DNA from 2 places in the Brotaphodocola sp. genome. Region 1 is predicted to be linked to the other one. Evidence: predicted binding sites of a transcription regulator. Region 1 holds the regulator's gene; the other holds the start of a gene.
The links. The regulator Rex, encoded in region 1, represses fermentation and respiration genes when NADH is low (regulators of the CRP and FNR family bind a similar motif). The targets are predictions, from matches to a motif close to ATTGTTAANTANTTAACAAT.

Region 1 (4,217 bases):
GTGGGATGCCACGGTGTTGAGTCCGTCGGCATCTAAGACCATCGGCACATACGCGTGCTCGAGAACTGCCTCGACAAGGTACTCCACATACGGCTCCTGCCCAAGTCCGGGGCCGAGCACAATCACATCTGCCCAGTCACACGCCTCCCTCAGAAAATCCGTCGAGTGCTCCTCCGCCGTGATCTGATCCGGATCATAGACGGAGACAACCGCCTCCGGAAGTTGCGTCTGAATCACTGCCCGGTTTTCGGAAACCGTCAGGACTTTCACCAGCCCTGCACCCGTCCGGTATGCGGAAAGCGCGCTGAAATACGCCGCCCCGCTCATTCCCCGGCTTCCTGCGATCACGAGAACTTTGCCAAACGTTCCCTTATTTCCGTCCGACTGGCGCACCGGCAGATCAGCAAGATCAGACTCCTCCAGCGACTTGCAGTCCCAGCCGACTCTCTCCAGGCTGACATCGGAAAATCCGACGTCCGCGACACGCACCTTGCCGGCATAGTTTCGCCCCGGATAGAGGAAAAGTCCCGTCTTTCCGTAGCCAAATGTCACAGTGAGATCAGCCCTCAGTGCTGTTCCCATCACATGACCGGTCTGGGAATGAATTCCCGACGGCGTGTCCGTGGCAACCACCTTGGCGCCGTCGCGCTTTGCAATCTCGGCGAGCTGTTCCAGAATATTCTTCCACTCCCCGGTGATCTCCCGCGCAAGTCCGATGCCAAACACCGCATCCACAATCACATCCCAGTTACCGGACAGATCTTCCGTTTTCCGCATCATCGTCACGCCAAGTGTCTCGGCAATCTTTTGCTGTCTGCGGTGCTCCTCCGTCTCGTGTTCCGGATTTCCGCCAAGAAATACCACTGCCTCATATCCTCGCCCGTGAAGGATTCTTCCGACAACAATGCCATCGGCTCCATTGTTTCCCGTTCCGCAGGCAATCAAAATCCGTACATTCTTTTTATTTTTATCTCGGGCAGAGAAGTCCGGATGACCGGAAGTTATGATCTCTTCCACTGCATCCGCAACAGCTAACCCTGCCCTCTCCATCAGGACAAGTGACGGAATCCCAATCCGCTCTATCGTGTCCTGATCAATCTGTTTCATCTGTTTACCGGTCACAAAGTACCTCATCCGTCCGCCTCCTGTCCTCGATCATACAAGCAAAACCGGCAGGCGAAATGAGACATGCTCTTTCTCCTGCCGGTATCCGCCACATCATGTGCAAAACAATTCCGGGGATATTCCCGAATCGTCTCTCTTTATGTCTTTATTTCCTTTCCTTCTCTTTCTTCTCCTTAGCGCGTCTCTCCTGCTCCTCTTTCTGATCCTGAAGACGGCACACACGATAAGAAAGTCGCATCAGACTCTCAGACAGATGCACATTTTCTACCACAACATCATCCGGCACATTCAAGTCCACATGCGCAAAGTTCCAGATTGCCTTGATTCCCGCACTTACCAGACGGTCTGCAATCTCCGGAGCCTTTGTCTTAGGAATCGTGAGTGCTGCCATCTGCACGTTGTTGTCACGGATAAACTGCTCAAGATCATCCACTCCGCGAATCTCAATGCCACGAACAACAAGTCCAATCAGACGCGGATTGATATCAAACATTCCCTTGATAATAAATCCACGTTTTTCGAAATTGGCATAGTTCGCAATCGCCTGTCCCAGATTACCGGCACCAATGATAATCAGGTTGTGTTTCCGGTCAATTCCAAGAATTTTTCCGATCTCGTTATATAGATATTTTACATTATATCCATATCCCTGCTGACCAAATCCACCGAAATTATTCAAATCCTGACGGATCTGTGATGCCGTCACTTTCATCCGGGAACTCAGCTCATTGGAGGAAATTCTCTCCACTCCAAGTTCCATTAATTCTCCCAGATAACGGTAATACCTGGGCAGACGGGTAATCACCGCCTTTGAAATTTCTCTGCCTTCCATGCTTCACTGCCACCTCTCTACTGTCTGTCAACTATTTTCTATTATAACCGTTTGCCATTTTTATGTCAAACTGTTTATATGCCTCTATTGACGCGTTACACGAACCGTAACGGATTTTATTGAAAATTTGAAGGATTTATACTATACTTTTCATAGTATGCCTAAATCTCCATTTAAATGGCAGGCAAACCATAACATCAAAGAAAACAGCAACAAGAGCGTTTTAAGAAACAAGAATTACGAAATTGAGAAACAAGAAATGAGGTTTTATTTATGATATTATCCTGCAACCATATCAGCAAGGCATTCGGAACAGACCAGATCTTGTCGGATGTCTCTTTTCATGTAGAGGATCAGGAGAAGGCTGCGATTGTCGGAATCAACGGTGCCGGCAAATCCACCCTTCTAAAAATTATTGTCGGAGAGCTCTCCCCGGATACCGGAGAATCCGTTCTCTCCCGCGGAAAGACGCTCGGCTATCTCGCTCAGCATCAGGATCTCGAGAGCGGGCGCACAATCTATGAAGAACTGAAAGAAGTCAAACGCCCGATTATTGAGATGGAGGAACAGATCCGCAGTCTCGAACTTCAGATGCGCGATGCCGTTGGGGAAGAGCTTGAGCAGATGCTCTCCACTTACAGCCGTTTGAACCACACTTTTGAGCTTGAAAACGGATATGCGTGGAAGAGCGAGATCGTCGGTGTTCTAAAAGGTCTCGGATTCAATGAGGATGAGTTTGACAAGCAGGTCTCCACGCTCTCCGGTGGTCAGAAGACCCGTGTCTCCCTCGGTCGTCTTCTTCTCTCGAAGCCGGATGTGATCCTTCTTGACGAGCCGACAAACCATCTCGACATGGAGTCGATCTCCTGGCTTGAGAACTATCTGCGCGGATACAACGGTGCCGTTATCATCGTTGCCCATGACCGCTATTTCTTAAACCGCGTCGTGACTAAGATCGTGGAGCTTGAGAACGGGCGCAGTACGACTTATCTCGGAAATTACACGGATTACAGCGAAAAGAAAGCGATGATCCGCTCCGCCCAGATGAAGGCATATTTGAACCAGCAACAGGAAATCCGCCATCAGGAGGAGGTTATCGCAAAACTTAAATCCTTCAACCGCGAGAAATCCATCAAACGCGCCGAGAGCCGTGAAAAGATGCTCTCGAAGATCGAGATTCTCGACAAACCTGCCGAGATCAGCGATGAGATGCGCATCAAACTTGAGCCGAATATCGTCAGTGGAAGTGATGTCCTGACGATCCGCGATTTAAGCAAATCCTTCGGTTCCCAGACTCTGTTTTCCCATGCCGACATCGATGTCAAGCGCGGGGAGCGCGTCGCTGTCATCGGAAACAACGGAACCGGAAAAACAACCCTCTTAAAACTCATCAACGGCATGCTCCCGTCCGACGGTGGCACGATCACGCTCGGTTCGAAGGTTCACATCGGTTACTACGATCAGGAGCACCACGTTCTTCACATGGAGAAAACTGTGTTTGAGGAGGTTCAGGATGCCTACCCGAATTTAAGCAACACGCAGGTGAGAAACATTTTGGCAGCCTTTCTGTTCACCGGGGACGATGTGTTCAAGCGTATCTCGGACTTGAGCGGTGGCGAGCGTGGGCGTGTCTCCCTCGCAAAGTTGATGCTCTCCGAGGCGAACTTCCTGATCCTCGATGAGCCGACAAACCACCTCGACATCACCTCCAAGGAGATCCTCGAGGAAGCGCTCAAGAACTACACCGGAACTGTGCTCTACGTCTCCCACGACCGTTATTTCATCAACCAGACGGCGACGCGAATTCTTGAACTGACCGGACAGACCTTCATCAACTACATCGGAAATTACGATTATTATCTCGAGAAGAAAGAGCTGATGACCGATCTCTACGCCCCGGGCGCAAATGCGCAGAACTCTGCCCAGCAGATCCCGGGAGTCGGAAAGAGCGTCTGGACCTCCGCTTCCTCAACAGCAGGAAACGGCGCAGATACCGCTTCCGACACCAAGCAGGACTGGAAAGCCCAGAAAGAGGAACAGGCGAGAATCCGTAAACGTCAGAATGATTTGAAAAAGATCGAAACAGAGATCGAAAAACTCGAGACCCGGGATGCCGAGATCGATGAACTCCTGACTCAGGAGGAAATCTATACCGATGTCTCCCGCCTTGTCGAACTCAACAAAGAAAAAGAAGCGCTCCAGACGAATCTGGAAACGCTCTATGCACAGTGGGAGGAGCTGGCTGAATAAGCCAGCTCTT
Region 2 (4,217 bases), on a different contig from region 1:
AAGAAGCAGAAAGGGACTTGGAAGAGGACTTGGTGCATTTTTCGGAGAGGAAGTTGTAGACGAGGTTTCTGGAAAGAGTTCAGACGGTGCAGAGGCTCAGAAAGAGCTTTTCGTCAAAGTGACGGAGATTGAGCCGAACCCGGATCAGCCGAGAAAATATTTTGATGAGGAACAGCTCAATGAGCTGGCAGAGTCTATCAGGCAGTATGGAGTTCTTCAGCCACTTCTCGTCCAGAAGAAGAGAGACCACTATGAGATTGTCGCAGGAGAGCGCAGATGGCGTGCAGCGAGAATCGCAGGAGTTGAGAAAGTTCCGGTTGTCGTCCGTGAGTTCAGTCCTCAGGAGGCGATGGAGATCGCTCTGATTGAGAATCTTCAGAGAGAGGACCTTGACCCGATTGAAGAGGCAAAGGCATATGAGCGCCTGATGCTCGAATTCCGCATGACACAGGGAGAAATCGCAAAGCGCGTATCAAAGAGCCGTACCGTCATCACAAACAGCGTTCGTCTGCTCTATCTGAATCCGGAGGTTCAGAAAATGGTTTCGGAAAAGAGAATCACGAGCGGTCATGCGCGTGCGATTTTGAGCCTTCAGGATCAGGATCAACAGCTGGAACTGGCAAAGATCGTGGAGAGAGATCACCTCAACGTGCGCGAGGTCGAGAGAGCCGTCAAGACCTTCGGAAAAGAGAAGAAGGAAGAAGTGGCAGAAGAGACCAAGGCAAGTACAGAGGGGAAGGATTCTGGTGTAAGTGCAGAGTCCACGGAGAAGATTTCGGATATGGCGGAGCTCTCTGTTTCGACGACGAAGGAAGCGGAGAAAGCGAAAGAGAAGATCACCGAAAAAATGACCGGAAATCTGGCTCAGAAACCTTTGGAGACGAGGGAGGATGAGCAGATTGCGATGGTCTATCGAGATCTTGAGGATCGTCTGAAAGAGATTCTCGGAACTCAGGTTGTCATCAATCGAAAGGACAACAGCAGAGGAAAGATCGAGATTTCGTATTATTCTCAGTCTGAGCTTGAGAGGATCATCGAATTACTTGAGTCCATCCAGTGACACCAGTAACATTGGATAGCAGACAAAGTAGTGACAAAAGATACACAGAAATAGATAGGAGTGGAAGACAGAATGGAAGGAAGCATTCTCAATAATCTTGGGATTGATCCGTTTTATATTATTCTGGCGCTGGCAGTTCTGAATCTGATCCTTCTGATTGTCGTGTTTGTGGGAGTTTTGAAGATGCAACAGCTCTACCGTGGATACGATTATTTCATGAGAGGAAAAGATGCGGAATCTCTCGAGGAGCTGATCTCCGAGCAGATGGATGAGATTCTCGAACTGCGCTCTCAGGATCGCGCAAACAAGGACGCGATCCGGACGGCGAACAAGAACAGCCGGGCAGCTTTTCAGAAAATTGGAATTGTAAAGTACAATGCGTTTCAGGGGATGGGCGGAAACTTGAGTTTCGCTCTCGCCATCCTCGACTACACGAACACCGGATTTGTTATCAATTCGGTTCACAGCAGAGAGGGCTGTTACCTGTATCTGAAAGAGGTGGATCGCGGAGAGACCGAGGTTCTTCTTGGAAACGAGGAGAAGGAAGCGTTGGAGCAGGCACTCGGATACAAGGAGAGAGAGCAGTAGGATATAAGAAGTTAAATATAAAAATCAAATACGAAAAATGAGGAGAGTCCGGGATGCCGGACTTTTTCTTGTATGATAGGAAATTGCGTCCTATCATACAAAAAATGCTCCGCAAGGGTGCAAAGCGCCAGTGGCGCTTGTTATGCACCGACCGCAGTGGAACGAAGATGTGCACTCGGCGCAGGAGTGGATGGTTGCCTTGGCACATTCTTTTTTGTATCAGGGCGTATTTTTTTAAAAAATAGAAAAAAACTTGAAAAGACATATTGACAATTATTTAACGATTCGATATAATGCATATAGAATCAAGTTGTTAAAAAAATATCAAACAAGAAACAACGAGAATATTACAACAAAGAAACATCATAAACCCTAACATCGATTATGAGACACAGACATTAAAACATTGAGTTAGAGAATAACATTTTTGGAGGAGAATCAAGATGGCAAAGAAAGAAGAAGTAGTAACTTCCGGAATCATTGACAACGTGGAAGCTCTGGAAGCCAAGATGAAAGCAATGCGCGAGGCGCAGAAGATATTTGCTACCTATACTCAGGAGCAGGTTGATGAGATTTTCTACCGTGCAGCACTGGCAGCGAACAAGATGAGAATTCCGCTGGCAAAGATGGCTGTGGAAGAGACCGGAATGGGTATCGTAGAGGATAAGGTCATCAAGAACAACTACGCAGCTGAGTATATCTACAACGCTTATAAGAATACGAAGACCTGTGGAGTCATCGAGGAAGATAAGGCATACGGCATCAAGAAGATCGCAGAGCCGATCGGTCTGGTTGCAGCCGTTATCCCGACGACGAACCCGACTTCTACCGCAATCTTCAAGACTCTGATCTGTCTGAAGACAAGAAATGCGATCATCATTTCCCCGCATCCGCGTGCTAAGGCATCTACGATTGCAGCAGCAAAGGTTGTTCTGGATGCAGCCGTTAAGGCTGGTGCACCGGAAGGCATCATCGGATGGATCGATGTTCCGTCACTGGAGCTGACCAACACCGTTATGAAGGATGCAGACATCATCCTTGCAACTGGTGGTCCGGGAATGGTTAAGGCAGCTTACTCCTCCGGAAAACCGGCACTCGGCGTAGGTGCAGGAAACACTCCGGCAATCATCGATGACACCGCTGATATCAAGCTGGCAGTCAACTCGATCATTCACTCCAAGACCTTTGATAATGGTATGATCTGTGCATCTGAGCAGTCCGTAACCGTTCTGGCTCCGGTGTATGAGGAAGTCAAGAAAGAGTTCATCTACCGCGGATGCTACTTCTTAAAGCCGGATGAGCTTGAGAAGGTAAGAAAGACAATCATCATCAACGGCGCGCTGAACGCAAAGATCGTTGGTCAGAAAGCACACACGATCGCAAAGCTCGCAGGCGTTGATGTTCCGGAAGATACCAAGATCCTGATCGGTGAGGTTGAGTCCGTAGAGCTGAGCGAGGAGTTTGCACACGAGAAGCTGTCTCCGGTACTGGCTATGTATAAGGCACAGACCTTCGATGAGGCAATCGCAAAGGCAGAGAGACTGGTAGCAGATGGCGGTTACGGTCATACGTCTTCCCTGTATGTCAATGTCAACGAGAAAGAGAAACTTGCAAAGCATGCAGCAGCAATGAAGACCTGCCGTATCCTCGTAAATACCCCGTCTTCTCAGGGTGGTATCGGCGATATCTACAACTTCAAACTGGCTCCGTCTCTGACACTTGGATGTGGTTCTTGGGGTGGCAACTCCGTTTCCGAGAACGTTGGCGTAAAACACCTGATCAATATCAAGACTGTGGCTGAGAGGAGAGAGAACATGCTGTGGTTCCGTGCACCTGAGAAGGTATACTTCAAGAAAGGATGTATGCCAGTCGCATTAAGTGAGCTGAAAGACGTACTTGGCAAGAAGAGAGCTTTCATCGTAACCGACTCATTCTTATACATGAACGGTTATACGAAGCCGATCACCGATAAGCTGGATGAGATGGGTATCGTATACCAGTGCTTCTCCGATGTACAGCCGGACCCGACTCTGGCAAACGCACAGGCAGGTGCAAAGGCAATGAGCGCATTCAAGCCGGATGTCATCATCGCACTCGGTGGTGGTTCTGCAATGGATGCCGGAAAGATCATGTGGGTAATGTATGAGCATCCGGAAGTAGACTTCCAGGATATGGCAATGCGCTTCATGGATATCCGTAAGCGTGTATACACCTTCCCGAAGATGGGTGAGAAGGCATACTTTGTAGCAATCCCGACTTCCTCCGGTACCGGTTCTGAGGTGACCTCCTTCGCAGTTATCACCGATCAGGAGACCGGAATCAAGTATCCGCTGGCTGACTACGAACTGCTCCCGGATATGTCCATCGTCGATGCAGACAACATGATGAGCCAGCCGAAGGGTCTGACGAGCGCATCTGGTGTCGATGTTCTGGTACACGCACTCGAGGCTTACGTTTCCGTGATGGCAAGCGACTACACCGATGGTCTTGCACTCAAGGCAATGAAGAACGTATTCGATTATCTCCCGCGTGCTTACAACAACGGAAACGATGTTGAGGCAAGATGCAA

Region 2: a site for Rex is predicted at 1,914-1,933, ahead of adhE (bifunctional acetaldehyde-CoA/alcohol dehydrogenase). Genes of this name have one in related genera too.

What each region holds. Positions count from the first base shown of each region.
Region 1 is NZ_CFAHBC010000014.1:48,562-52,778, forward strand. Features, by position in the region: gene AC4EVX_RS07095 (NAD(P)H-hydrate dehydratase) at 1-1,134, opposite strand, end outside; gene AC4EVX_RS07100 (redox-sensing transcriptional repressor Rex) at 1,271-1,957, opposite strand; gene AC4EVX_RS07105 (ABC-F family ATP-binding cassette domain-containing protein) at 2,231-4,207, shown strand.
Region 2 is NZ_CFAHBC010000007.1:72,597-76,813, reverse strand. Features, by position in the region: gene AC4EVX_RS04795 (ParB/RepB/Spo0J family partition protein) at 1-1,060, shown strand, start outside; gene AC4EVX_RS04790 (DUF4446 family protein) at 1,133-1,648, shown strand; gene adhE (bifunctional acetaldehyde-CoA/alcohol dehydrogenase) at 2,092-4,217, shown strand, end outside.